DNA from 2 places in the Peribacillus sp. B65 genome. Region 2 is predicted to be linked to the other one. Evidence: predicted binding sites of a transcription regulator. Region 2 holds the regulator's gene; the other holds the start of a gene.
What was found. Region 2 encodes NrdR, which represses ribonucleotide reductase genes. Its sites were predicted from a motif close to AACACNATATATNGTGTT; they were not measured.
Positions count from the first base shown of each region.

Region 1: the regulator NrdR is predicted to act here: its motif matches at 13,068-13,085, upstream of ACSR9O_RS08845 (vitamin B12-dependent ribonucleotide reductase).

Region 1 covers NZ_CP195840.1:1,794,870-1,810,327, reverse strand. The annotation lists gene spoIIIAE (stage III sporulation protein AE) at 1-511, opposite strand, end outside; gene spoIIIAD (stage III sporulation protein AD) at 545-925, opposite strand; gene spoIIIAC (stage III sporulation protein AC) at 949-1,152, opposite strand; gene spoIIIAB (stage III sporulation protein SpoIIIAB) at 1,174-1,689, opposite strand; gene spoIIIAA (stage III sporulation protein AA) at 1,682-2,614, opposite strand; gene efp (elongation factor P) at 3,368-3,925, opposite strand; gene ACSR9O_RS08885 (M24 family metallopeptidase) at 3,952-5,013, opposite strand; gene aroQ (type II 3-dehydroquinate dehydratase) at 5,014-5,460, opposite strand; gene ACSR9O_RS08875 (YqhR family membrane protein) at 5,556-6,068, opposite strand; gene ACSR9O_RS08870 (DUF1385 domain-containing protein) at 6,401-7,354, shown strand; gene ACSR9O_RS08865 (SA1362 family protein) at 7,492-7,866, shown strand; gene ACSR9O_RS08860 (patatin-like phospholipase family protein) at 7,890-8,771, opposite strand; gene splB (spore photoproduct lyase) at 8,855-9,880, opposite strand; gene ACSR9O_RS08850 (hypothetical protein) at 10,007-10,195, shown strand; gene ACSR9O_RS08845 (vitamin B12-dependent ribonucleotide reductase) at 10,347-12,917, opposite strand; gene ACSR9O_RS08840 (lipoate--protein ligase family protein) at 13,306-14,142, opposite strand; gene ACSR9O_RS08835 (rhodanese-like domain-containing protein) at 14,346-14,729, shown strand; gene gcvPB (aminomethyl-transferring glycine dehydrogenase subunit GcvPB) at 14,869-15,458, opposite strand, start outside.
Region 2 covers NZ_CP195840.1:4,101,565-4,117,022, reverse strand. The annotation lists gene thrS (threonine--tRNA ligase) at 1-363, opposite strand, end outside; gene ytxC (sporulation protein YtxC) at 753-1,613, opposite strand; gene dnaI (primosomal protein DnaI) at 1,735-2,673, opposite strand; gene ACSR9O_RS20015 (replication initiation and membrane attachment family protein) at 2,660-4,084, opposite strand; gene nrdR (transcriptional regulator NrdR) at 4,137-4,598, opposite strand; gene speD (adenosylmethionine decarboxylase) at 4,869-5,249, opposite strand; partial or broken gene ACSR9O_RS20000 (IS5/IS1182 family transposase) at 5,814-6,053, shown strand; gene ACSR9O_RS19995 (glyceraldehyde-3-phosphate dehydrogenase) at 6,158-7,195, opposite strand; gene coaE (dephospho-CoA kinase) at 7,355-7,954, opposite strand; gene ytaF (sporulation membrane protein YtaF) at 7,979-8,611, opposite strand; gene mutM (DNA-formamidopyrimidine glycosylase) at 8,691-9,521, opposite strand; gene polA (DNA polymerase I) at 9,541-12,165, opposite strand; gene hflC (protease modulator HflC) at 12,293-13,225, opposite strand; gene hflK (FtsH protease activity modulator HflK) at 13,222-14,256, opposite strand; gene pnpS (two-component system histidine kinase PnpS) at 14,705-15,458, opposite strand, start outside.

The DNA of each region.
Region 1 (15,458 bases), 2.3 Mb from region 2:
CTATCGTATCTTTTGTATATTCAATCGCCACATGAAAACTGTTAAGAGCCAAAATGATCAGCACCATATAAACGATTGCATAAGCGACCTTACTCACGGAGCTTTGCTCGAACGCATTCTGCAAAGACTGGAGGAACATGCTGAAAACGGTTAATAAAATGAGTGATCCCAGCAGCTTTCCATTCACGAGCAGTTCATGAAAAATGAATTTTGTCATTCCCTTCATCCATTGCTCAAAGGAAAATTTCTTGTCACCGCTTACGAAGTCCATAAAGCTCCCTTTCTGGCTTTCCGGTAGAAATCCTCCATATTCCGTAACGATGTCATCCCAATATTGTTTGAGCTCATCGACACCCAGCCTTTCTATTTGGGCTTGTACCAGCTCGGACTGCATGATGGGCTCTTGTTCGATTTCACCATTTTCAGGATTTTCGGCAGCTTGTCCAATAGATGCATGCAAAAAAAAGAGTAAAACGAATAGAATGGATAAGTAAGGCATCCGCTGCTTCATACATTCACCTCATTGACTAGTAGGAGTAATCCGTTAACTTGGGAGCATCTGTATAATCGTTTCGATAATGACCGTTAAAATCGGAATCGCCATGGCAAGTATCAAGATTTTTCCGCTTAATTCTATTTTGGAAGCGAGGGAACCTTGCCCTGCATCTTTTGTAATTTGAGAAGCGAATTCTGCAATATAGGCAATTCCGATTATTTTTAAGATGGTCTCTAGATACACGGTATTTACATTTGCATTAACCGCAATTTTTTCTAACATTAAAATAATTTCGTATATTTTGTCAGCTAAAAAAAGAAAAATGGAACATCCTACAAAAACGACAAGCAGGAATGCTAAATTTGGTTTTTGCTCTTTGACGATCAGTGCCAAGAAGGTGGCAACTAGGGCAATGGCCACGATTTTTATGATTTCAATCGCGAATCCCTCCCTTACTGAAATAGAAATACAGATTTAATTTTTTGAAATAAATCCTCTACTACAGAAGCTACCATGAATAAAATATAGATGAATCCGAAAAGTGTCACCCACTGGGCATATTCCTTCTTCCCAACCTGATCGAGTATCGTGTGAAGAAATGCCACTACTAGCCCCACACCCGCTATTTTAAATATGATGTCCACATCAATGCCCATTTTCATTCCCCCCACATATTCCTACATCAGCAAGATGATCAATAATAGCCCAGATAAAAAACCAAGACTTTTCATCATTTTTTCATATTTCCCCTGTCGGTCGAGTGCATCGCTCTCTTCCCGTTCCAAGTGTGCCATCGTTAGCATGATTTGCTTTTGCTGATGATATTTATCGCTTTTTCCAAGCGTCTCCCCAAACTGTGAAAGAATCTCGAATTCTCCCTGTTTTAAAGCAAGGGATTGCCATATTTTCTTCAAACTATCATCCCATGCTTCCTTGACGGTGGTCTCTCCGGACTCGAGCCGGTTTGCAAATGCATCGAAAAAGATGGATAAAGGTTTGGCCATCTGTTTAGAAAGTTTCCTCGCCGCTTCTTTCAAAGGTGTATGACCAAACATTATTTCGGCTTCAAGCGATTGCATGGCGACTTTCAGCTGTCTCAGTTGACGAGGCCTCATACTTAATTTTTTCGCAGCTTCGAAACCTGCCCATGTCGTTGCAATAATAATGATCGCAGCTCCTATTAACTTAAACATGCGGGTTCACACCTTCCCCTAAGAAAATGGAAACTCCAGCAGCATCAAGGACTTTGTAGCTCCTCTTACCGGATTTACATCTCTGTAATTCTATAAAACGTTCAAAGATGTTTTGCTTTAATATTTCGGCTATAAAAGGTCGCTTCTTAATTTCATCCAGTGTATGGCCATGTGTAGTTATCATGAGTTTAATACCTGCGTTCACCGCTTCCAGCACAGCCTGCGTATCCGCCGCGCGGCCTATTTCATCCACGATCAATACATCCGGGGACATCGAACGGATCATCATCATCATCCCTTCCGCTTTAGGACATCCATCGAGCACATCAACCCTTGTTCCAAATTGGAGCTGCGGCACTCCATGAACACATCCGGCAATTTCCGAGCGCTCGTCCACTATCCCCACCTTTTGAGGGGCAATGCCGTGTTTTTCATTACCACTGGATATCATTCTTGCAATATCACGTAATATGGTCGTTTTTCCCGTTTGCGGAGCACCGATCAACATTGTATGCTGCCATTCCCCGTCATATAAGTAAGAAGTGAGCGGTTCAGCTGCACCTATTTTTTCACGTGCAACCCGAATATTGAAGGAGGAAATATCCCTGATCGCTTTGACAGATCCATTTTCCAAAATCACCTTGCCAGCAAGCCCCACCCGATGTCCGCCTGCTATGGTTATATAACCTCGCTTTAATTCTTCCTCAAGTGTATATAACGAAAATTGACCTATTTGATTCAATAATTGATCCGCATCCGAATGGGTCACTTCATAGGAAAAGAAGTATGGTTCCCCACCTACAATGACCTCAAGCGGCCTTCCAACCCGAATTCTCAGCTCTTCCATCTTATCGATCATCATCGGTGTCATACCCCGGAGTTGCTCACATATTTTTTTCGGTAAAAAAGAAAGAATCGTTTCCATTTTGACAATCCTCCTGTATACACCACTTTCAATAAAATATATGCCGACCAGCCTGCAATGATGACAGGCTATTAAAGAAACAGACCATTTATTGTTTTTTTTATACTTCGGGGTCTAAAAAACACACAAAAAAAAGCCGAGAAATTAATCTCGGTCTCAGGCTGTAAAAAAATTCGAACAAAGCGAGTTTGCCCACAGGTTTTTATGGCTTGTACAATTTGGAAGTTGATTATAACGTAGGGGCACTCGCTTTCCGCTGGCGGTCCGCCCTTGGCGGCATTGCCGCCTGTGGGTTCTCACCTGGACGCGGTTTTCCCGCAGGAGTCTCGAACACCCGCTCCAATCAACTTTTTTTAACTTTTAGATAGATCCCTTTTACCTAAAGTCTTTATTGTTTTAAAATAGAATTATTAAAACTTGAGTGATGTGTTTTCTTTTTTAACATGATTCTATTCAGCGAGATCAGCTTGAAATGATTACTTTAGACCAACTGGTTCCAGCTTGTAAAATGGAGATTTAAAGTACACAACAACAAATAAAAAGGGCTATCGTGAGTACAAATCCTACAGTGTACAGAAAATAAAGACCACCAGATAGTGGTGACACGCCATATTCGGCAAGAATATATGGAATCATCTGCGTCATCAAGAAGCCAAATCCACTAAAAAATCAAAAAGGTTTCGGAATGAGTCCATTCCGAAACCTTTTTGTCTACAAACTGAAACCGAGATCTTCATCTCGGTCGTCTTTCAATTATGCACGTGATACGTATGATCCTTCATTTGTATTGATCAATAGTTTGTCACCTTGGTTGATGAAGAATGGAACTTGAACCGAAAGGCCCGTCTCAAGTACGGCTGACTTTGTGCCGCCTGAAGATGTATCGCCTTTAATTCCCGGCTCCGTTTCCGCCACTTCAAGTTCCACTGTGTTTGGAAGCTCGACCCCAAGTGTTTCCGCTTGGAAAGTCATGATATGCACTTCCATATTTTCCTTAAGGAATTTAAGTTCACGTTCAATGCTTGATGCAGGCAGCTCGATTTGGTCATATGTTTCGTTATCCATGAATACATGGCTATCCCCACTTGCATAAAGGTACTGCATCTTGCGGTTTTCGATATGTGCTTTAGCAACTTTTTCACCAGCACGGAATGTTTTCTCTTGGATTGAACCCGTACGAAGGTTACGAAGTTTAGAACGTACAAAAGCTGCACCTTTACCAGGTTTAACGTGTTGGAACTCGATAACCTGCCAAATTCCATTATCTACTTCAATCGTAACACCCGTGCGAAAATCGTTTACAGAAATCATAAATTTGTCCTCCTACATGTACATGTTTACAGAATGATTAACTCTTTAGTTGAATGAGTAAGTGCTTCGTTACCATCATGTGTAACGATTGTATCATCTTCAATCCGCACTCCGCCTACCCCCGGTAAGTAAATGCCCGGTTCAACGGTTACGGCCATACCTGGTTCTAAAATGATATCAGACCTAAAGGATAATGCTGGACCTTCATGAACTTCAAGACCGATACCATGTCCAGTCGAATGTCCAAAATACTGCCCGTATCCCTTTTCTTCAATTAGATTTCGAGTTAGTGCATCCGCTTCCTTGCCAGTCATACCAGGTTTGATCCCAGCCATTCCTCGCAGTTGAGCTTCTAAAACAATGTCATAAATATTAATAAGTTCTTCACTTGGCTTGCCAACCGCTAATGTCCGAGTGATGTCAGACACATACCCATTATAGTATGCCCCGTAATCCAATGTGACGAAATCGCCTTTTTCAATGATTTTATCCGTAGCCACTCCATGCGGAAGTGCGGACCTTAAGCCGGATGCTACAATAATATCAAAGGAAGAAGAAGTTGCCCCTTGTTTCCTCATAAAGAACTCAAGTTCATTGGATACATCCAGTTCCGAGATCCCTGGACGCAGGAAATCGAGAATATGTGTAAACGCAGCATCAGCAATAGCAGCCGCTTCCTTTAATATCTTAATCTCTGAAGAAGTCTTTATCAAGCGTAAATTCTCAATAACCCCCGACACCGGCAAAAGTTGTCCATCAATGGCCGCTTCGTATGCCTTATATGTAGCATAAGTCAGGTGTTCTTGTTCAAAGCCCAGCTTGCCGATATTCATCGCTTTAGCCTGCTTGCCGACTTCTTCGATGATGGTTCCTTTATGTTGAACGACCTCATAGTCCGGGGCCTGCTTGCCCGCTTGTTCCACGTATCTGAAATCAGTGATGAATTTAGCTTCTTTTTGGGAAATAAGTACAACGCCTGCACTTCCCGTAAAGTTGGTCATGAATCGACGGTTATATGTACTGGTAATCAAAAAACCATCAATGCCCGCCTTTTCCATTGAGGCTCTTAAGCGCATTAGTTTATTCATTTAATTTCTCCCCTTTGCAATCTTTGTGATCGCCTGCAACGCCAATTCATATCCGTGTATCCCCAAGCCGACAATCTGTCCCGCCGTTACCGGTGCGGTCACTGATTCATGCCGAAAGCTTTCACGGGCATGTATGTTCGAAATATGCACTTCCACCACTGGAACATCAATTCCGGCTATTGCATCACGAATCGCATAGCTATAATGAGTAAAAGCTCCAGGATTAATGATAATCCCGTCGATCCCATGATCCTCTGACCAATGGAGCTTGTCGATAATCGCTCCTTCATGGTTCGTTTGAAAAGAAGTCAATTCCACTTCTAACCCTTGTGCTTGCTGCATTAATTGCGCTTCCACATCCGCAAGCGTCGAGGATCCATAATGCGCAGGTTCACGCTTCCCCAAGCGATTTAAATTCGGTCCATTGATTAGTAAGATTTTTGTCATCATCAAACACCTGCTCATGTTAAAAGAATGCCTTTCCATGAACATTCTATCATAATTACAAATTGTCTTACTACTTTTTTACAACCAAGAAGCAATCAGCTTTCCGATTGCTTCTCGGCTTTGTTTTTTTGACGGATATATTCCTGTTGATCGTATGAAATAGAAAACCCTACAAAAAGACCGTATATAATAAAAATGCATACACTAGTTATAACCGTATTTGCTGACATTTTAGAAAAGGTTGGCAAATCGACGAACATCGGTTTCAGGATAAATACCAGCAAAGCCCAGCAAACCACCCCAAAAATAATACCCGGAAAAATACTCTTCATCCTTTTAAAAAGACTATAGTATATAAAAGCGATCCCCACGGATAGAATTCCGAACAAAATTATGGTCATCACCGTACCGAGCCAATGATCGATCCAGGTCATATTGGACCACGAGGTAAGTATGAATTTTGGGCTAAAATCCATAAAGTTAATATAATGGGCTATGATTCCGATAAAACTGGCTAAAGCCCCCCCAACAAAACCGACAGCAAGTACATTGTAGATTAACATGCTTTGATATTCCTGTTGAATTTGTCCTTTTTCATTAGAAGACATATCAATCACCTCCGCTACGTAGTATGCCCTTTGTTAAATAGAACTATTTTTTTTTATTCTTAGGAAGGAGAATCACTAGAGGTTTTGGGATTTATTCTGTATGATTAAATCATAAATAATCTGCTTTTTTCAGAGGAAAATACCCATCCTCTGTTGAAGTTTATAATGTACACGGGATACTAGCTTCCTGTGATTCAACATTCATAAAGTAATTGCAGGGTTAAAGCTTCCATTCAATTTTGGAGGAGCGCCTTTACCCTTGTGATGCTTGATAATAAACATGTTAGCACCCTTGAGAGAGCTACGTGAATAACTATTAGGTTGGTGTAGAAATGTCTGAGGTTCAAAAACCCGTTTACGGAGGGCAGGCTGTTGTGGAAGGCGTCATGTTCGGCGGCAAACATCACACAGTCACTGCGGTACGCCGCAAAGATTCGTCGATTGTATATTATCATCTGCCTCGTGAATCGAAACCTGTTGTCAACAGCTTAAAAAGAGTACCGTTTCTACGGGGTATCGTATCACTGGTTCAGTCAAGTGCCACCGGCTCGAAACATCTGAACTTTTCAACTGAACAGTATGAAGAGGAAGATGGGGAAAAGCAGGAAGAAAAGAAAAACGAAACGAAAGAATCTTCTAAAATGAGTGTATGGCTTGGAGTTGCCGTAATTGGCGTACTTTCCTTCCTATTCGGGAAGCTGCTTTTCACTTTGATTCCAGTCTTTCTTGCAGAGTTGACAAGACCAATCTTCAGCGGCCATATGGCCCAGGTTTTAATGGAAAGCTTGTTCAAGTTGATATTATTGCTGGTATACATTTACGTAGTATCCATGACGCCATTGATCAAGCGGGTCTTTCAGTATCACGGAGCAGAGCATAAAGTGATCAATTGCTTTGAAAGCGGAAAAGAATTGACCGTAGCGAATGTGCAGGCAAGTTCACGCCTTCATTATCGCTGTGGCAGCAGCTTTATTTTATTTACAGTCATAGTAGGCATGTTCGTTTATATGTTGGTTCCGACCGACCCATTATGGCTCCGTGTCGTGGATCGCGTTTTGCTTATCCCCGTCGTGCTTGGCATAGCCTTCGAGGTATTGCAGTTGACCAACAAAGTAAGGGATATTCCCATTCTGCGTTACCTTGGTTATCCCGGCCTTTGGCTTCAGTTATTGACAACCAAAGCCCCGACAGATGATCAAGTCGAAGTCGCATTAGCCTCATTTCAAGAACTGTTAAGGATGGAAAAAGAGACCAAAAAAGGTTTAGAATCGGATGTAATTGTGTAAAACATCTATACACATTTTGATTATGAAAAATCATATACTAACTAAGGGAATGACCTTCATTTTTTTCAAATATTTTACATGAAGAATGTTTAAAATAAGCTAAAAATGCTTATGATGCTCTTAAGGAGGTGTCTTTGTTGAAACGTTTCATATCTTTCATGATATACGGAATCATCGCCCTCGGAGTCCTCGGACTATTGAGCCGACTATTTAATGACCCGATTGGCTTTTTTAGAAACATTCTCATAATAGCCATTGTCGCAGGGATTATTTATATGATTTATACCGGATTAACAAAGGGAAAACCAGTTAAGAAAGAGCAGCAAGCATTCCGAAAGGCTGCCCGCCAGTCGAAAAAAAGGCTAAAAAACCGAACTTCGAAAAAAGATAATGTGGCTAGCTTCTCTGCAGCAAAATCATCCAAGAAAATAAAATGGAGAAAGAAAACGGATAGTCACTTAACCGTTATCGAAGGGAAAAAGAATAAAAAGAAAAATCGGGCTTCTTTTTAAGAGCCCGATTTTTTTATTTATCATCAATAAGTCCATTTTTTAAGAAATTCTTTCGTGCACTGCCTACCCCTTTTCATCAAATCACCCTTTTGTTCATCATTCAGATTGAAATCCATCGCAGAAACGCCTTTCATCGGAATAAATACAATATTATGGACGTGTTTCTTGGAGATATATCGTGCATCATGGGCATCTTTCATCGTTTTGAATAGTGCGGAGAACAATTCAACCGCATTATCCACCTCATGTGGTTTCCATATCTCATCGACACTCAGCCGCAAGCCTATGACCGGCCGTTCCTTCCTTACATGATCTGAATTGAATAACCACATAGGAAAATTGCTCAAAACACCTCCATCAACAAAAAGGAACTTGCTTTTTCCGACATCGAGTTTGACTGGCTCAAAGAAATAAGGAATGCTACAACTCATTCTTACTGCCTTTGCAACTGGAAAAGTATTCGGATCAATGCCATAGTTCGGCAGATCATCAGGCAGAACCACCAATTTCCCATTTGTGATGTCAGAGGTTATGATACGAAGGGATTTCGGTCGTACATCCTTAAAGGTGACTACATTCCTTTCGGCAAGTTTGCTGGCAATCCAACCTTCCAATGCGTCGCCTTTATAAAGGCCAAGTTTCCAGTATACAAGGAGCCATTTGGCAAGCGGGATAGGCAAAAGACCACGCCTTTTATCCAGCAGGCCGCTTAAATCTATATCAAGAAATAGCTTTTCCATTTCTTTTCCGGTGTACCCAGCTGCCACGAAAGCTGCAATTATGGATCCTGCACTTGTACCTGCTGTCCGATGGAATAAAAATCCCCGTTCTTCTAATTCCTGCAGGGCTCCCACTAAACCATAACCTTTAATCCCGCCTCCGGAAAAAACGCCGTCAATAATCATAGCTGCCCTCCCCTAATCCGGTCTTTACATTTCTAAGCAGGATTAGAGGGATTTATGACAGTTTTAAATAGAAATTACCCTCATCAGGTAAAATACTGAATTTCCGCTTTCGGGAAAAATTCCGCGATATACCCACGAATGGTCGTTTCCAGTTCTGCGGCTTCTTCGGTTTGGTAAACATATTTACCAATGCCATATCGGCCCCATTTATATTTACGCTTCGTTTCGTCCAGTTCCAATTTTGTTTTCGGGTAGTTTTTTTGAATCACTTTTTTTGCTGGACCAGTGAACCGATGCTGGATTAATTCAAACGTCAAATCCGGTATATCCACCCCTTTTAACGCCTCGCTTAATCGTTCGAATAATTCATGATAGCCATCCTTCCATGCTTCGTGACGATATATGGGAGCTACGATAAAACCCAGAGGATATCCGGCACCTGCCACTTTGCGTGCCGCTTCCATCCTTTCCTCGAAGCTCGATGTGCCAGGCTCGAAATTCTTTATCACAAAACGCGAATTTATACTGAACCGAAATCTCGTTTTTCCATTATGTTCAGCATCCAACAGATGGTCGACATGATGAAATTTAGTTACGAATCTTAAAACCCCATATTCACTTTTGCCAAAATATTCTATGGCCCTTTTTAAAGAATGTGTCAAATGGTCAATTCCGACAATGTCCGATGTACAGGCTGCCTCAAAACGTGTGATTTCAGGCTTTCTCTCATTTATATATTTTTCGGCTGCCTCGAAAATCTCGTCAAGATTCACATATGTCCTAATATATGGTTTCGATCCGAGTGTCGTCTGTAAATAGCAATAGTGACAGTGCCCCATACACCCTGTAGCAAGAGGGATGGCATATTCAGCAGATGGCTTTGAAGAATCGAATTTCAATGTTTTTCTGATTCCTACCACAAGCGTCGATTTGGCGACGCGATATTTTTGCAAATCGTTTTCCCCAGGAAGGTCCCTAATTTGGTTATGGGATGTGGTCTCCCGGATTTCAATGTTCAAATCTTCGAATTTCTTCTTCAATTCCCGGCCAAGAGGGTATTCCAGTGCCCTGGGCTCTATATACACTAATTGTGGCATAAAGGGTTTCATTCCGTTCTCCATTCTGTTCATACTTTTAATCGAACTACACAATCTAATTCATAAGGATAGTTTTTCTTAATTCTGTTATCATCATGATTGTTTTTACTTGGAAATTCAAAATGAAGGAGATGCAATATGGCTAATAAAAAACGAGATTTCTTGACAAATGGAACGGGCAAACAAGCGATCACCGTCCAAACAGATAATAAATATCCAAATCCAAGGAATATACCTGGAGACTCGGTCGATGAATTTTCGGTATTGAAAGATGGAAACCAATATCTAGCCGAGAAGGAAATAGGGCAGCAAAATGAAAATGGTTGATTGAACGCAAAAAGAAGACCGAATTTACGATGATTCGGTCTTCTCTATTGGTTTGTAATTGAACAGACGGTAACTAACAAACATTTAAGACACTAAAAAAAGCCGTTAAGATAGGCTTTGCAGCATACTTAACGGCTTCCCTTACATCAGCTTATAGCCCGCATTTTAATTGTGCTCCGCAATTCGTGCAAGTATTGCATCCGCCCATTTCCTGGACTTCGCCTTTACGGCACACCGGACAAGTGTTGCCCACTTCCGACCCAATCGTAACGTTAGTCGAACGCAGTTCATTTATCGTATCGACCAATACGACTTTTTTCTTTACTTCCACATCTGTCAATTCATCCATTTCAAGCTGCTCGTCCATTTGGTTTTCTTCCGCTTTGAGCGTAAGAACCTGACTGTCACGGCTGCCATCCACATATACAGTACCGCCTTTTGCTCCGCCTTTGTATAGACGTTCATATACTTTTTCAACTTGTTCGACAGTATATCCTTTTGGAGCATTTACCGTTTTACTGATCGAGCTGTCAATCCAGCGTTGAATGATGCATTGAACATCAGCATGTGCTTCTGGAGCTAATTCCATAGCGGAAATGAACCATTTTGGAAGCTCTTCTGTATCGGCTTCTGGATGACGGTCCAAGTATTCCTGTACAATGTCAGCCTTAACTTCAATGAATTTACCAAGACGGCCGCTGCGGAAATACGTGAAGGAGAAATATGGTTCAAGACCTGTTGATACCCCGACCATAGTTCCTGTGCTTCCTGTAGGAGCAACTGTCAATAAATGAGAGTTACGGATGCCATGTGCAGCAACACTTTCCCTGATATCTTCAGGCATTTTTTCCATAAATCCGGTTTGTGTGAAACGTGTTCTAAGCTCATCGGTTTCTTTGTCAGTTGACCCGATCAGGAACGGGAAACTGCCTTTTTCTTTAGCAAGTTCCACGGAAGCCCTGTAAGCTGTCGTCGCAATCGTTTCAAACACCTTGTCAACCAGGATATTTCCTTCTTCAGAGCCATATTCCGTCTCACAGTAGATCAAAAGGTCATGCAGACCCATTACACCAAGTCCAACCCGTCTCTCACCCAGTGCCTGTTTTTTGTTTTCTTCCAAGAAATAAGGAGTTGCGTCAATGACATTGTCCTGCATACGCACACCGACTTCGACAGTTTGCTTAAGTTTCTCGAAATTAACGGTTTTGCTTTCTTTATCAGCCATCTCAGCCAGATTGACTGCCGCAAGGTTACATACTGAATATGGGGCCAATGGCTGTTCTCCACAAGGGTTCGTCGCTACGACCTGTTGACCGTATGCTTTGGCATTCGTCATTTCATTAGCATTATCGATAAAGAAAATACCTGGTTCAGCAGAATATGTTGCACAAATATTTATTAAATTCCAAAGCTCTTTAGCGCGGATTTTACGGTAAACACGGACTTTGTGACCCATTTTCTCCCATTCGCGAACATCGCCGACATTATGCCATTCTTCATTGTAAATGGCCATTTCTTCGGCATTATAGCTTTCAACATCAGGAAAACGCAATTCGTATTCCGCATCTTGTTCCGCCGCTTCCATGAATTCCTTAGTCAGGCAAATCGAGATGTTGGCTCCAGTCAGAAAATCAGAATTATGGACACTGTAAGTTCCCCCTGTACGGAGCTTTTCCTCTGCATCCCTAATGATTTTCTCGCTGAATCCACCTTGGCCAGGAATCTCCTTATAATTGATGATCCCTTGATACATAGCCGTTTCCTGTTCCGTGTGCGGCGTGAATTTCAATTTATCCGTCGCATATTTCTTGATCGCTTCGTCTTTAGTATTTTCCACTAGGTAACGCAGAATCCTTGGGTTTTGCATTTTAGAAATGATGAACTCTGCAATATCAGGATGCCAATCAGCAAGCATGATCATTTGCGCGCCGCGTCTGCTACCGCCCTGTTCAACCAGATGCGTCAGTTTCGCAATATCGTCAAGCCACGACACAGAACCCGAGGATTTTCCGTTTACGCCTTTTGCCAGAGTGTTTCTTGGACGCAGTGTCGACCCGTTCGTTCCCACTCCGCCGCCGCGGCTCATGATTTCCATCACTTGTTTCCTATGTTCTGAAATACCTTCACGTGAATCCGGTACGAATGGCATTACATAACAGTTGAAATAAGTAACATCCGTATTGGAACCTGCACCATATAATACTCGTCCTGCCGGGACGAAATTAAGGTTTTTTAATTCTTCATAGAATTTATTGAACCATTCCGTTCTCTTTTCTTCCGTGGTTTCCACTGATGCCAATCCCGTTGCATTACGTTTCGCAATTTGTTCATAGTATATTTCAAGCGGCTTTTCGATAATATCCAAAGGACGGTTTACAATTCCCGTCTCCATTTCTTCCGGATTATCCAGAACGCCACGGAACTCTTCATCCACCAAAACCTTCGCTTTTTTGGTTTCCCAATCTATTTCAACGATGTAACCGAGACCCCTTGCCGGGAATTTCGGATCTTCCTTAATCGTCAACACGACGAAATCGCCTGCCGAGAGTGTGATTTTTTCAGTATCCTTAAAAGAATAGCGGTCAAGCATGACTAGACGGGACACTCCCTTATGCGCCATTTTCATATCAGCAGTTACAGGGTGAACCTGGGGAAATAAAGAAATATCCTTATTCAACCTTTCTAGATCAACCTTTAAAGCTTCTTTTATTACAACCGACATAATTCCCTCTCCTTTATATGTTTCAAGATCCGTTCTTGCTGCCGCAAAAATCCTTATGTAACCTTACATGTCCGTTTCGCTTAACAAGTACCCTAAATTTATCATAGCGAAACTCAAAAATCAACATATAGTGTCGCATTAAATATTTCAACTACTATATATTGTGTTTGTTTTGAATAACTTTTAATTTTGTCAAACGATAAATCAATTAATATAGTTAGCAAAAGGGAGGAAAATGTCGATTTACAATAATTTTTCATCAGATTTCAATTAATTTGGACCTTGCTTTTTCCCCATCCCTTTTAGGGCTTATCCCTGCAAGGGATGCGTTATTTGGTCAAACAAATCTGAAAAAACTTTTTTATTATCCACTCTAATTATGCTTCCTCTATCTCATGAAATTCCAATCATCGCTTTCATATTTGCTTTCTGCAATGGACTTCACTTCCAGCAATTGCTTTTCGGTGAGGACGTATGGCTCTAAATCGACCGAAAGTCCTTCGGCAAAACCTTTTTCAAAAGCTTCTTTCGCTTCAGGGATGGTAATCTTTCTCCCTGCAATATCATTTATGGCCACAGCTTTGTTTTTTAGGTTTTTTTGCATTCTCTCTTTAACCCTGTCATTTGAGAATTTAAATACGCTAAAAAGCTTATCATCATCAAGTTCAAGCAAAATGGATCCGTGCTGAAGGATGACGCCTTTTTGCCTGGTTTGAGCGCTGCCAGCGACCTTCCTGCCCTCAACGACCAGTTCATACCAGCTTGGAGCATCAAAGCAAACCGAAGACCTGGGCGATTTTAAAGCCGCTTTTTCCTGATCGGTTCGAGGCACGGCAAAATAAGCTTCCAATCCCAGATTCCTGAATCCCATTAATATTCCTTCAGAAATGACACGATATGCTTCAGTAACGGTAGTCGGCATTCCCGGATAGGATTCTGGAACGATTACGCTATAAGTCAATTCATGCTCGTGCAGGACCGCTCGTCCTCCTGTTGGCCTGCGTACAAAACCAAGGCCCTGCCTTTTGACCTCTTCGATATCAATTTCCGCTTCCGCCTTTTGAAAATAACCGATCGACAATGTAGCTGGATCCCAGCCGTAAAAGCGTATGATTGGCGGAATTTCCCCTTTGCTTTGCCAGTTTAACAGAGCTTCGTCCAGTGCCATATTAAAAGCCGGTGAACAATACCCCGAATCTATAAAACCCCATTTATCTTTAGCCATCCTTACCCCTCGTTTCGATAGACTGTTTTTCAATACCCCACAAAAAACTCACATGTAGTAGTTTAACAGACTTTAACACTCTAAAAAAGAAAGTACCATCAAGTCCATGAAGAATTTGATGAAAATTCTTTTTGATTATTGGGTAAAGCAATTATATAATAAAGATTGTCTGTATTCGTTAAGGTAGAAGGGAGTTTTTATGTTTGGAAATATTATATACACTGCTCATCATCTTAGGAGTGGTTATTGCGTATTCACTTTTTAATTGGTACCGCCAGCGTAAAATCGTTAAAACACTAACACAGGACGAATTTATCGCTAACTACAGAAAAGTGCAGCTAATCGATGTGCGGGAACCGAATGATTTCGATAATGGCCATATCTTAGGCGCAAGAAACATCCCTATGACTCAAATGAAAACACGCTTGGTCGAAATTAGGCCGGACAAGCCTGTATATTTGTACGCTCAAAGCGAAATCATCAGCGGCAGAGCTGCAGCCATGCTATACAAAAAGGGCTACAGGGAACTTTTTCACCTAAAGGGCGGTTTCAAAATGTGGACTGGGAAAATCAAAGCAAAGAAATAAGACCCCATCTCCGCATGGGCTCTTTTTAATTCAATAGCTCAAGGAAAAGAAAGTTAACTGCTGGACTTTAATGAAATCTTACATAAACATGAAAAATCCCCGCCGGCAGGCAGGGATTTTTTTCGTATAAGCTATCAATCTAGGCTTGATAACGCAGAACAGGTTTTCTTGCAGCAAGAGTTTCATCAAGCCGCTTTATAACGGTTGTATGCGGAGCTTCCTGAACGATTTCCGGGGTTTCTTCCGCTTCCTTGGCAATCTGGATCATCGCATCGATGAACGCATCCAGCGTTTCTTTTGACTCGGTTTCAGTCGGTTCTATCATCATTCCTTCCTCCACGTTCAACGGGAAGTAAATGGTTGGAGGATGATACCCGAAATCCAGTAATCTTTTGGCTATATCAAGAGTCCTAACCCCCAATTTCTTTTGCCGGCGTCCGCTTAATACGAATTCGTGCTTACAATGACGATTATATGGTAAGTCAAAATAAGGTTCCAACTTGCGCATCATATAATTGGCATTGATGACCGCATTTTCGGTGACGGCTTTAAGGCCATCAGGCCCCATTGAACGAATGTACGTATATGCCCTCACGTTAATCCCGAAATTACCATAATAAGGTTTTACCCTGCCAATGGATTGCGGACGATCATAATCAAGAGCGAATTGCTCACCTTGTTTAATTATAAGAGGTTTAGGCAAGTAAGGAATCAAGTCCGACTTCACAC
Region 2 (15,458 bases):
TGGAAGGTCTTCGGGAGTCAATGATTCCTCCAGATCCATATCATAGTAAAAGCCGCCCTCGATGACTGGACCTACGCCGAATTTAGCGTTTTTGTACAAACGTTTGATCGCCTGTGCCATCAAGTGCGCTGTGCTGTGACGCAATACTTCAAGAGCATCCGCTGTGTCCTGTGTGACGATTTCGATTGAACCATCTTGTTCAATCGGCCGTTTCAAATCATATAATTCACCATTGAATTTTCCGGCAATGGATTTTTTCCTTAAACCAGGACTGATGGATGCAGCGATGTCTTCAGTTGTTGTGCCTTTAGCAAACTCCTTAACCGCTCCGTCAGGAAAAGATATTTTCAGTAATTCTGACATTGAGTTTCACTCCTTCTTATTGTTCGAACAAATTACAGGTATTTGATTCCATTACAACACAAAAAAGCCCGTCCCTGTATAAAACAGGGACGAGCTTAGTAATAAATATCATTAACCCGCGGTTCCACCCTCGTTCCAGCTTGCTTTTCACGGCAAAATGGCACTTGTAACTTGGTAACGGCAGCTTCCCGTCAGCTCATATTCACAGGATGCCTGCTTTCCGAGCCGAAGTTTAAAGGTGGTAAGTGTTCCATGCGAATAGGAAGCTTACAGCCTGTTGGCTCCCCTCTCTGATAATCGGCGACTAGAATACCCTTGTCCTCATCATAACTTTTAGTTTTTTAATAGTATGTAGGAAATTATAATTTGTTATACGGTGAAAATCAAGGTTAATTTTCTTTTTTCCACGAAAGATCATTCAAATGGATAGAAAATGACGAAAGTGGCAGGATAGTGGCCCGTTCTTCGAAAATCCTTGAAATGGTCTGGATCAGCCCCTCATCCTTGTCATCGGTATAGATACACAAGTTTTCAGGAGCAATCGATAAAAGCGGGGCAAGTATCACCGTATCGAGAAATAGTGAACTTTTGGCAAGAAGCCTCCTGTCGATCATACTATTGATTTTTGGGCGGTCGAGCTTGCTGAACTTCTGATCATAGAAATGAAAACCATCCCGGTTGACCAGGTGAAGCTTTCTTAATTTCGACTCCTGCCCTTGAAGGCAATCACGGAGCGTAGCAATGAAATTTTGATAGTCCTGTTCCAGCTTGTATTCATCAATCGCCTTGACGACATACTTTTCCAACGTGTGCTGAAATGATTTCAAACGGAAGGTCGTAAAAGAATCGAATGAAAAAGATACCTTTCCAGCCAAGATGCTTTGAAGTCCCTCCTCAATCAATCGTTTCTCCGTACTGAATGCTTCATCTTGACTCCTGGTTCTTTCCACCTCGATGATTGATGATGCAATTTCAATGATTGCTTCAATTTCTTCCCGTTCCCTATAAAAAAATTTACCGACTATTATTTGCTCCAGAACAGGAAGCGTCTTTTCTTCCAATAAAAAAGAATGAAATGCATCACGAAGCAGAATTAGCCATTCATCACCTGAAGACTCCGTCATATCCACATACATGCCTTGTTGCGGAAGAAATCGAATATATGCTTGAAATTCTGCCCCCAGTGGATGGACAGAAACGAAATTCAGTAATTTCAATGCCTCTGAATCGTTTTGAAACGAAATTTGCACTACGACATCCCCCCTTCCCCCTTGCTTCTTTTTTCATGTATATGGGGATGGGGACGTGTTTAGAAGTAGGATGAGCCTTGTAAGATGAAAAAAGTGACCTCCATTAAGAGACCACTTTTCTTCATCTTCTCCGATTCATGCCATCAAGCTTGACCGGCTCAGCTAAATATTGAATTCTTTCCAGTACCCTGGCCGCCTTCACTTCTTCCTTCTCACCACGCTGTGAAAAGGTCAGGTGGTTCTCCAGGCCATTCAAGTCAAAATTCGAAGTGAAAAACGTTGGCAGGTTTTCCAGCATCCTGAATTGTAAAATCGGACCAAAAACCTCATCGCGTCCCCAGCTCGTCATGGACTCCGCTCCAATATCATCAAGCATGAGGACAGGTGCCGTTTTCACCATTTCAATTTTTTCATTGACCGTATTATCACCTATCGATCCCTTAAGTTCCCTCAAGTAGTCAGGTACATAGACAATAAGGGAGGAAATTTGCCTTTTTGCAAGTTCATTGGCAATCGCACCTAATAAGTACGTTTTCCCAACGCCGAATTTCCCATAAATATATAAGCCTTTTTGCCTTTTACCTGGCTCATATTCCATAATGAACGACATCGCTTTACTTAAGACAGACAAGCGTTTGTTTTCATTATCCGTTTGGGTAAAGTCTTCAATGCTCGCCTTTAAAATATCCTTCGGTACATACAGGCTGCGGATCAACTTTTCCCGTTTCCGCTTTTCATCCTCTGCCAATTTCCGCGGGCAGACTTCATAATGCAGGTTCAGGGCTTTCCCTTGAACCACCAATTTGGGATAATACCCCTGCATCATATTGATGCAGCCATCCAAGCTCGGACATTTATCACACTTATTGCTTTGTGAAGTGAACTCATAAAGCTTCCCCAAGTTTTTATCAATCATTTCCTTCGTGACCGTCGAGCTGTTGGCATTCATAAATAACCGCACTTGTTCGTTTTCAAAAATCTCCTGTTTCAGCTTTTCATAACGCTGTTGAAATTGATTTGTATTCGCCAATTTATTAAGAGACCTATTAATCTTTTCCATCGTTCATTTCACCTCCTGCTTTCCACTGCTTCCATTTCTCCAGAAGCTCGCGTTTCTGGGCATCCAATTCAGGCTGATCTGCATTCTGCTCCTTCTGTGATTCTTCTTTTTTCTCAAGCCACTCCGGAACCACTTCTTCACGTATCGCCTTTTTCCGGCCGCCCTTCGCAGCATTCCTGCTTCCTTGAGCCCAGTCCTGATATTTCCTATGTTCATTTTTAGCCAGCTCCATCGCCTCGACCACCGTGGAGACCTTCAGTCGTGCCCAATGGCCTGCCAGCTTTTCGACATAGCCCTTCGTGAACTTCATATCCGTTTTGAGCATGACATATTCAATCAATACATTGACGACACCCGGATTCAGCTTTTGATTGATCATCACGCCCTCAACGACTTTCAAATCACCGCTTGATGGCTCTGCACCGCCAGACAATTGCATCAGCCGCTCCCTTGGGGAAATCGTCTCCAAATGGCGGATTAACTCTTGTTCCTGTGTTTTCGGTTCCTCTTTTTGCGTCCGTTCACGAATCGGCTGCACCCGATTGACAAGGGAAGGCATATCGGCCTGTCGTTCAATCTGATACCAGTCCCTTGCCGCCTTTCTGAGCACTTCCTCATCGATCTCATCATCCAATGAAACGGCATCCATTACTAGTTTTTGCATTTCAAGCGGATCGATGCCATATAAAAAAGCAAGTTTGGCAATCGTATTTTTTATTTTCGGAGTAAATGCCTTTTTCGGTACGATCGAGGATTTTATCCCGGCAAATAAAAGGTCGAAATCAAATAAGTCATCAAACCCCGATGGCTCGACGCCTTCCGTCCGATCGATGTATTGCTGTTCAGGCATCGGCTGCCATTCATTTTTCGCTTCATCCGATACATATAAAGAGTCCAAATGATCTGATGAGAATACTTCCGCAAAAGATTTAGTCACACCTTCATATTGATCGGTTAAGATATGGTCATCACAAAAGAATCTCTTTAACCGGTTGAATTGCGCTTTACCGATTTTTTTGTATAAGTAAATATTCAGCATTCCATCCGTGAAAAACTGCTGGGGGGAAAGCGGCGGGTTTAACTCATAGATGAATTCCTTCGTTTCATTTTTCGATTTCTTATATACATTCAACAGACCGATTCCCTCAAGTAAAAGCCGGGCTTCGTAAATATCAGCTAACTTAAGGCCGATGGTATTCATTAATTGATAATGTGAGGAGGTTTCCGACCATAGCCTGTTCTCCTCCAACTCACTCCATAACGTCATATATAGGCTAATGCATATAGGTCCAATAAGAGGTTGATATAGTCGGGTAAGTATTTTCCGATCATAGTCATGAAGCAGCCCCGCAGATGAGACCAAATATGAATCAGCTGGGAGCAATTCTTGCCAATGCTTTGACATCTCCATTCAAACCTTTCAAAAGATGTAGTGAAAAAAGAGCCAAAGTGAATCTTCAGCTCTACTTTCTTTCTTTATTTATCAAATCTTTCAATTCATCGATAAAGACATTGATGTCTTTAAATTGTCGATAGACGGATGCGAACCTTACATAGGCAACCTCATCGACTTCTGCCAGCTTGTCCATCACCATCTCGCCGACATTGTCGCTTTTCACTTCCGATATGCCCTGGTTGCGTAGTTCTTTTTCTACATAACTGGTAATTTGCTCTAGTTCTTTCAAGGGAACCGGGCGTTTTTCGCAAGCCCTGATTAAGCCACGCAGGATTTTATCACGACTGAACTCTTCCCGCGTCCCGCCCTTTTTCACTACAATAAGCGGTGTTTCCTCCACCTTTTCAAATGTCGTGAATCGAAAACCACATGCCTCACATTCACGGCGTCGTCGAATCGATTTACTTTCATCGACTGGCCTGGAATCGAGCACTCTTGTTCCGTTATATTGACATGATGGGCATTTCATCATTATCAGCTCCGTATTTTATGTAGGACTCCCCTATCTAAATGTTCCCCAAGGAATTACTTCTCTATCTTAATCTTATATTAAATGGAACGGCCAGTACAAGTAAAAAGTGTAACTTCCGGCAGCAGGCACTTTTTGTTCTGCCGTTGAAGCACCGTTGTCAAAGTTTTTATGCTACAAGGGCATCCTCCCCTATAAAGGGAAGCAGACTGCCGATTGATTGCATTAAAAAAGAGATGCACCCATGGCATCTCTGTGTATACGTGTTTTTTATAGGGCACTTATATTGGCTTTTTTCATTTGTACAGGACCTAATCCACGTGGTAATTCTATGTTTTCACGTGTTTGCGCATTCAAAGCTTCTGCAATATAATCTGCCGCAATATTCGGATCCAAGTTACCGCATGTATAGACATCAATGCTCGCATAGCCGTGTTCTGGAAAACTGTGAATCGTTAAGTGTGATTCAGAAATGATGACAACCCCGCTGACTCCTTGTGGAGCAAATTTGTGAAAGGCAACTTCTCGTACCTCTGCACCTGATTTCAAAGCAGCATCAACAAAAATCTTTTCAATTAAATCGATATTGTTCAGTTTTTCAAAGTCACAACCCCAAAGTTCAGAAATGACGTGTCTACCCATAGTTTCCATAGTGTAAGCTGTTTCCATATTAAGCTTCCCCCTTACCATGATTTAAAAATAAGTTCTGATAACTACCACGGGGGAAAGTTAGTCCAAAGAGGTCCTAACCCTTTAAGTAGCCATCATGCAAACCGCTATTGAAGAAGTTCACGATTCATAGTATATATGGTTTGAATTTTTTTTGCAACTCCAAATTGAATTTTTGGAAAGATAAACTTTATATGTAATAGGGATATAGCGAAGGTTCAAATGTGGAGCAAATTCCGTCTTCGGTTTATTCAGCGCCATAAAGCAGCCGGGAATTCATGGATCACTGCATGAAAAATAGCCCGCTAAAAAATTCAGCAGGCTCTGACTGTAGACAAACTCAATAATTGAGTTTGTCTACAGTATATTAGGCCGTTGATTTCCACTCCTGGCACTCGCTTTCCGCGGGCGGTCCGGGAGCCTCCTCGGCGCCATTGCGCCTGTGGGGTCTCCCTTGGACGCACTTTCCCCGCAGGAGTCTCGTACCTTCCGTTCCAATCAACTTTGTTTTAACAGTAAGATAGAACTCCTTTTACCTACAGTCTATTTAAGGAAGAAACCAAGGAGATTAAGGGCAGTTCAACTGATACTGAGAGTAGCTACTATTATGTGAATGATGAACGAACAAAATAAGTTTGCCTATTCGTTTCATTCGGCATCATACGCAATGGATTTGTGTTAGGGACGATAGTAACACCCGGAAATACGCATGATGATCATATCTTAGAGCTTCTGGTTGAACTAGTGATTGAGAAAGTTGGAAAACCAGGAGCAGATGCAAAAGAAAAGTATGGTATGCGTTAGGTCACCATTCTCTATAACTGCTTCAAATCCGATAAAAAATCAAAAATAGCCCGCTAAAAAAATTTAGCAGGCTCAGTTATTTCATTTTATTTTACTGATAATTCGACTTCGGAAGTTTTTTTCAACTCGGAGCCAACCAATTTCACTAGGTCCACTACCCGGTTGGAGTAACCCCACTCATTATCATACCATGCAAGGACTTTCACTTTCCTGTCCCCGATCATCATCGTCGTCAACCCATCGATGATTGCAGAGTGTGGATTCGTTTTGAAATCACTGGAAACTAAAGGTTCCATCGTGAATTCCATGATACCTTTGAGTTCATTTTCTGAAGCATCGATGAAGGCTTGGTTCACTTCATCAATCGTGACATCACGGTTTAAATCCACAACAAGATCGACTAAAGATACGTTAGGTGTCGGTACACGTATCGCCATTCCATGAAGCTTGCCTTTTAATTGCGGCAACACTAGTGAGATGGCTTTTGCAGCTCCTGTAGTCGTAGGAATCATGCTTTCCGCAGCGGCACGGGCACGTCTTAAGTCTTTGTGCGGGTTATCGATATTATTTTGATCATTAGTATAAGAATGTATCGTTGTCATTAAACCGTTGTTTATGCCGAATTTTTCATCAAGCACTTTTGCAACCGGTCCAAGGCAGTTCGTTGTACAAGATGCATTGGATATGACGAAATGCTTGTCAATTTCCAGCACTTCCTCATTTACTCCCATTACAATGGTAACGTCTTCATTTTTACCCGGCGCTGATAATATAACTCTTTTTGCTCCTGCTTCTAAATGAAGAGCTGCTTTAGAACGATCATTGAATTTGCCAGTGGCTTCAATTACAATATCTATGTTCATCTCTTTCCAAGGCAATAGCTTTGGATCGCGGTTATTTATTAGTTTTACTCGGCGGCCATTCACTATTAGTGAATCATCTTCAGCTATAATGATACCGTCGAATTTACCATGTATCGTATCATATTTTAGTAAGTGTGCTAAAGTTTCAGCTGGATAGCTTGCATTAATGGCAACAATGTCCAAACTCTCATCTAATATGGCTTTTCGGAAAACCATTCTTCCAATTCTCCCAAATCCGTTAATCGCTATTCTTGAATTCATTGTTCGGACCCTCCAGAAAATATTAGTGTTATACTTATTACCTTTCACATGTAATTAGTATAACATAATTCAGAGGAATTGTGCTAATAAAAATGCGGATTGTTCTTATTTTTTCAACATAAAAAGAAGAAACCGGGCGGTTTCTTCTTTTTATCATAATTATATGACATACCATTCGCTAAGTATGGACTTCACTTGCCGCTTCGTTTCATTAATGTCCCCATTATTATCGATGACGGCATCCGCTAAAGCCTTTTTATCGGCCAAGGGCATTTGCGAATTGATCCTGGCAAGTGCATCAGTCTCCGAAAGACCATTCCTGTTCATTAATCGCTGCAATTGAACTTCCTCATCCACATAGACCAATAGCGTCTTATCCACCATGAATGTCAGCTTGCTTTCAAATAGAAGCGGAATATCCATGAACACCGTTTCTTCACCTGATGATAGTGCCGCTTCCGTTTTGAGAAGCATCCAACTCCTGACGGCAGGATGCACGATGCTATTCAATAGCAATCTCTTTTCTTGATCATGAAATATGATCGACCCAAGCTTTACGCGATCTATATTCCCATCCGTCAATAATATATCTTCACCAAACGCCTTCACAATTTGATGGTAGGCTTCTTCACCTGGCTCAACGACAGCACGGGAAGCCAGATCTGCATCTACAATCGTGAATCCGAGTTCCTGTAAATAGAGGCTGACGCTGCTTTTCCCACTGGCGATGCCTCCGGTGATTCCGATGATTTGTCCCATAAGCTCCCCCTTTTAAACCATGTATCATAACTTGAATATACCGATGATAATCAATAGTACACCTGGAAGAAAGGTCAAATGCTGGACAACTTTATTATTTGAAAGTAATTTCCCGCTTTGAATTCCGCTCCAAATGAAAATCGAACTCATAACAGCGATGCACCCTGCGAGAATAATCGGTGAAATGCCGATCATAGCCGCTCCAACTCCGGCCCCGAAAGCATCCAGCGAAAGTGCAAACCCGAGAACAAGCGCTTCAACTCCAGTAATCGTGCCTGATTTATCAAAATCGGCATTCAATGGTTTTTGTAAAATATTAATGACTACCCCAAGTGATTTAATTTCAAAATTAAAGATGATCTTTTCATGATATCTATCATCTTTCAGTTCTTTTTCAGGCTTAAAATACTGGTATACCATCCAGGCACCAAGAAAAATGAGGATGATGCCACCCGTTTTTTCAGCCGCCCCGATAGATATGAGCTGACTGATGAATTGTCCGATGACCATCGCTATACCTAAACTCAATGCAGAGCAAAATGAGATGACCGCTATTGACCTTAAGGGGATTTTCATCTTCCGCATACCGAATGTCAAACCTACGCCAAATCCGTCAATACTAACTGCAAAAGCAAGAAAAATAATTTGTAGCCACATCGGAATATTACTCCTTCCCTACTCGTTGCTACCCTAGTATATGGAAGGAGCCCATCCGATGTGTTAGAAAAAACACTACCTATTTAAGCGGCTGGCATAACGGGCAAATATGTGTACCGCGTCCTGCAACAACCAGTTTCTCAAGGGGCGTGCCGCATGTTTTGCAGTTCTCGCCCTTTCGTCCATAAACATTCAATTCCAACTGAAACATGCCGATTTGCCCTTGGGAATTAATGTATGAACGAATCGTACTTCCGCCTTTTTCCACAGCTTCCCCTAAAGTCGCAATGATTTCTCCATGCAACGTCTTGATTTCCTGCAATGAAAGTGAAGAAGCGATTCTCTCTGGATGAATACGGGAGCGGAATAACGACTCATCCACATATATATTCCCAATCCCGACGACAACCGTTTGATCAAGGAGAACGGGCTTGATTTTCCTGTTGGTTCTTGCCAGCTTCCTACTTAGCCCCTCGACAGTAAAATCTTCAGACAAAGGTTCCGGCCCTAAATGCAAAAGGGGCAGCCGATCAAGTTCTTCCCCTTTGGCAAATAGATGCATCGTTCCGAATTTCCGGACATCCCTGTACCGAAGTTCACTGCCATCAGTGAATGTGAAGATCACATGGGTATGCTTATCATACGGCTCTTCTTTTGGATGCACGCCGTATTTCCCTTCCATTCTTAAATGCGAAACCATCGAATAATCATCCAAGGTGAAAATGAGGAACTTGCCCCGACGGCCTATTCCCCTTATCGTCTGTCCCCTTAAAGCATCCTGAAACTGTTCGACAGGTTCAGGCGCTTTAATGATCTTTGGCCAAAAGACGGACACTTCCTTGATCTCTTTTCCGAGTACGAGCTGCTCTAACGTTCTTCTGACTGTTTCCACTTCTGGAAGTTCTGGCATTGCAATCACCTATCTTTTATTATTTGGCATCAAACCATGTTGGCCCGAAAGCATAGTCCACTTTAAGGGGCACGTTCAATTCAATGGCACTTTCCATTTCCTCCGGGACGATCACTTTAAGGATTTCCAGTTCCTCAGGAGGGGTTTCAAAAATCAATTCATCATGCACCTGAAGAAGCATTCTCGTTTTAAGCCCTTCACTTTTCAAGCGCTTATTCATGTTTATCATGGCAAGCTTGATGATATCCGCGGCGCTGCCCTGAATCGGCGTGTTCATTGCTGTCCGTTCGGCAAAGCTCCTTATGTTGAAATTCCTGCTTGTTATCTCAGGTATATAGCGCCTTCTTTGCATCAGAGTCGTGCTATATCCTTTTTGACGGGCCTCATGTATGCTTTCTTCCATATATTCCTGAACACCAGGAAAGCTTCTTAAATACTTCTCGATGAACTCTCCAGCTTCTTTTCTTGTGATGCCAAGACTTTGCGATAGCCCGTAATCACTTATACCATAAACGATTCCGAAGTTGACCGCTTTGGCATGGCGCCTCATGTTCGAAGTGACTTCCTCTGCCGATACATGGAACACATCCATGGCTGTCTTTGTATGGATGTCCATCCCGGCCTGGAATGCTTCCACCAATCCGCTGTCATTGGCGATATGCGCCAGAACGCGCAATTCGATCTGGGAGTAGTCGGCAGCAAAAATGATCCAATCCTTTTCGGAAGGAATGAAGGCCTGCCTGATTTTCCTTCCTTCTTCCAGTCTGATCGGGATATTCTGAAGATTGGGATCTGTTGAGCTTAACCGGCCGGTCTGGGTCAATGCTTGGTTGAACCGGGTGTGCACCTTGTCCGTTTTGCCATTGACCACCTTAAGCAACCCCTCAATATAAGTGGATTGCAACTTACCAAGCTGGCGATACAATAGTATCTCCTTAACGATATCATGCTTGCTCTCCAGTTTTTCCAGCACATCGGCTGACGTCGAATAACCTGTTTTGGTTTTCTTCATGACAGGAAGCTCCAACTTTTCAAACAGGATGGCCCCAAGCTGTTTAGGTGAATTGATATTGAACGCCTCACCAGCCAAATCAAAAATTCGTGCCTCGATGTTTCTTAAGCGAATGGCTAATTCCTGTCCCATGTTTTTCAGTCGGTCTATATCCACCTTGATTCCCTGCCATTCCATATTGGCCAGGATTATCGATAGTGGCAGCTCCAGTTCCGTAAATAGGTGAAATTGCTCGAACTCTTGCAGTTTATCGATCATCGGTTCTTTCAGGGACGAAATCGCCTTCGCTTTTCTGGCGATATGCTCCCTCAATTCCGCTTCCTCAGGTATTTTGCGTTTTGCACCTTTTCCATAAAAAACATCATCCGTTTCAAGGCGGATAGCACCTTGAGTTTTCGTGATTTCAGCCACTTCGTCCACTGACTCTGCCGGATCCAGGATATAGGATGCCAAAAACACATCAAAATCGATGCCTTTTATTTCGACTCCTCGATGGCGAAGTGCCACAACCGTACGCTTCGCATCGAAAACCGTTTTCTTTTTTGTTTCATCCTCTGCCCAGGATTTAAAGGCCCCGGAATTCAGGGCATCATCTCCATGGAAGTAAAAATGACCTTGTTCATTACTGATGGCGATCCCTATTATATCGGCACGATGATAATTATCTTCTAAAATTTCAACATACAAAGCACTCTCATCGGCAAACATTCCTTCTGTCATTTCAGCCGAGTGAACCTCAATATTCTCCTGTTCAAGCGGCGCACTTTCCGTTACATCCAATTTATCGAGCAAAGTCGAAAAGCCAAGCTCTTTATAGAATGAGATGACTCGATCCTGATCCATGCCAGTATACTCAGTCTCGTTTACGGAAACTTCAAGCGGCGCTTCCCTCGTTATTGTAGCCAACTCTTTGCTTAATAGGGCCAGGTCTTTATGTTCTTCTATTTTCTCTTTCAATTTCTGTCCGCTTACCTCATCAATCGACTGCAAAAGGTTTTCAACTGTTTCAAATTGATGCAATAATTTAAGGGCAGTCTTTTCACCAACTCCCGGAATACCGGGAATATTGTCAGAGGCATCTCCCATCAGCCCTTTTAAATCAATGATTTGCAAAGGGGAAAGACCGTATTTTTCATGTATATGCTTTGGAGTGTATTCCTCAATTTCAGTAATCCCCTTTTTCGTGATGGAAACCGTCGTACTAGGGGAGGATAATTGCGTTAAATCCTTATCACCGGAAATGACCTTCACTTCAAAACCATCTTTTTCCGCTTGCAAAGAAAGCGTACCGATAATATCATCGGCTTCGTAGTTCTCCAGTTCATACCTTTTTATTTGAAAACAATCAAGCAGCTCGCGAATGAAAGGGAATTGCTCCGATAATTCTGGCGGCGTTTTTTGGCGCCCTCCCTTATATTCTTTAAATGATGCATGTCTGAATGTCGTTTTACCCGCATCGAATGCCACAAGTATGTGCGTTGGCTTTTCTTCTTCAAGAATGCGGTTGAGCATCATGGTGAATCCGTACACGGAATTGGTATGGACCCCCTTATCATTATTCAAGAGCGGAAGCGCAAAAAACGCACGGTATGCTATGCTGTTTCCATCTATTAGTACTAGCTTTTTATCCAAATCCGTCTTCCTCCAGTCATACAGGTATATGTAGTTATAGCTTCTATATAAAAACGCAAAAAGCCGTCCATTTTCCTTCTCTATTCTACCATGAGTAGAAGCGGAAAGAAAAATGACGGCATCAAGGTTATTTTGTATTTCCCATTAACAAGCTGGCATATGGGGAATCCGAAGGAAGAACGATTACAGTTTGATCTCCGATCGTTTTTTTGTAGGATTCTAGAGTCCGGTATAGTTTATAGAATTCGGGATCTTTGGAAAACGACTTATTATAGATTTTCGCTGCTTCCCCTTCTCCTTCAGCCCTGATCACTTCTGCATCAGCCTCTGCAGTAGAGAGCAATTCTTTCACTTTCCTATCAGTATCCGCAATGATCCGGTTTTTCTTCGCATCACCTTTGGAAAGGTATTCTTGCGCTTTCGATTCCCGCTCTGAAATCATCCTCTTGAAGACGGACGCTTCGTTTTCGGCGGGCAGGTCAGTCCGCTTTATCCGGACATCCGTCAAGCTTATGCCATAACTGTCCTTTTGCAGCAGATCGTTGACTTTTTCGGTTATGCGGTCGTTTAAACTTCCCCTGGATGACTTCTCATCATTGATGATCTCATCATAATTCAGCTGGCCCAGCTCCGAACGAACTGCCGAATAGATGAACTCTTCCATTTTCGTTTCGGCATTCTCAAGTGTCCTTGCATTTGTAATCAATTTCTTCGGATCTTCTATTCTCCAAACGGCATAGTTGTCGATCAGCATCCGCTTTTTATCTTTCGTATTGATTTCCGCTTCTGAAACATCAGAACTCATCTGATACTTCGGCAATGTCACGACACTCTGAATGAATGGCACCTTCGCTTTCAATCCCGGGGTCTTATCGATCCTTACCACCTCACCGAATTGGCGGACGACTTTATATTCTCCCTCTTTGACGATATATACATTGGTGAAGATGATTAGCAGCAGAGCGATGATGATAATCAGGAAAATGCCGAATCTCACATAGCCCCTCCAATGAAAATTCCCTTTTTTGAGTTCAGAGAAATCTACTATTTTTCCGCTCATTGTTTAGCGCCCCCTTCCCCTGTCGCTTTTTCTTCCGATCCATTCCCTTTTTTCGTTTCTTCTTCAGGTATAGCAGCTTCATCAGGGGCAGGTGTTTTTTTCGTTTCCTCCTTTTCAAGCGAGCGAAGCGGCAAGTACTTCATTGTGTTTCCATCATCATTCATAATATAAATCTCTGCATTCGGCAATACTTCCTCAAGGGTCTCAATAATAAGGCGGTCCTTCGTAATCCCCTTATTGCCCTTATACTCACTGAGTAATTTTTCAAAGACCGCTACATCCCCGCGGGCAGCTTCCGTACGGGCAGCTTTATCCCCATTAGCCTGAGAAATGAGGGCATCTTTTTCCCCTTCCGCTTCATTCATACGCTTATTTTCATATTTATCCGCTTCATTGATTTTCGTATTCGCCGTTTCCCGGGCATCCGTTACATTGGTAAATGCTTTCCGCACTTCTTCATTCGGTAACTCCACGTCCTGGAGTTTAACCGCAGATATGGAAATCCCGACATCATATTTCTCCATTAGCTGTGACAATAAATCGCGTACATCCGCTTCGATTTGCGCTTTTCCAGATGTAAGGGCATCATCGATTTTCGTGCTGCCGATAATGCTCCGTAATGCAGCTGAAGTCGTATCATATAAAATTTTTTCCGGGTCATCTGCATTGTATAGATATTTTGGAGGGTCGGTGATTTTCCACTGAACCACTAGGTCGGCAAGCACAATATTTTCATCACCCGTAATCATTTTGGTTTCACTCGGGTAATTCGTCACCTCTCCATCCTCTTCTTTATATCCAAATTTAAGACTGAATGTTTCTTTAGATAATTTCTCAACCGATTGAATGGGCCAAGGCAGTTTAAAGTGAAGTCCTGGTTCCGTTATCGTCTCCTCCACTTTACCAAACGTCATTATGACAGCTTGATCGGATTCATCAACCGTGTACCAGGTCGATATCGCAACTACACCTAAAATTAAAATAAGAAAGACAAGACCTGTGATCGTATATATCCTTTTTAAGCTAACGATATGTATCACCCCTTCTTTGCAGTTATATCTTATTTACGCAAGAAAGGGCCTAAAGTTTCATGAAAATCAAATATTTTCCTAGAAAAATAGGAAAGAGGAATGGTTCCCGGGGAATATAGCCAAAATTAAAAGACAGAGACTATGTCTCTGTCTAAAGTTTTTAAGGGTTTTGTACAATTGGAACGTTGGGCACTCGCTTTCCCGCGGCCGGTCCGCCCTTTGCGCTTAAGGGGACTCCTTGGACGGGCTATTCCTACAGGAGTTTCGCTCACCTGTTCCGATCATCTTTGCTTTAAAATTTAGATTGAACTTATACAAAAAAAATCAAACAGAGACTATGTCTCTGTCAATGTTTAACTCCTTGGATGAGGGGTTGTACAACCATTGTACCCCTTCATTATGAAGTCAGTTTTAAGGAATTGTAAAGGACTTGTAAATAAGAAACCCGCTACATTTTCCCTTTTAAGCTTTTATTTAAAGTGACTGTAAAAGTCGTCCCTGTTCCAGGTATGCTTTCGACGTTGATTTTACCTTTATGGACTTCAATTATATGCTTGACGATTGCCAGTCCAATGCCCGTTCCTCCAGAATCGCGGCTCCTCGCCTTATCAATTCGGTAAAATCGTTCAAAGATCCTTGGCAGTTCTTTTTCTTCGATGCCGATCCCGCTGTCTTGAACTGCAATATCGACCGTCTGTTCATTTTCAATGATATCAACGGTGACCCTGCCGCCATTTGGTGTATAGGTCAATGCGTTCGTAATCAAATTGATGAAAACCTGTTTGATCCTGTCAGATTCCCCTTCAATGAATACTGGTTCCGGTGATGTTTTAATTTCAAGGGATACTTCTTTTTCCTTCAGCTTGCCTATAAGCATCTCTTGTATTTCGCCAAGCACTTTGGTAATATCCACGACCCCTGCGTTTAAAACAAATTCCTGTTGCTCCATTTTGGATAAATTCAGAAGCTCCTGAATGAGTTCTTGCAGCCGGTCACTTTCTTTCAGGATAATCGATAAAAAGTGCTTTAGGGTCTTTTCGTCTTTTAGTGCGCCATCTAACAATGTTTCAGAAAAACCTTTAATGGATGTGATTGGAGTCCTCAATTCATGGGACACATTAGCGACGAAATCCTTTCGCATCTGCTCGAGCCTTTTCAATTCGGTGATATCATGGAAAATGAGGAGGATCCCCTTCCATTCA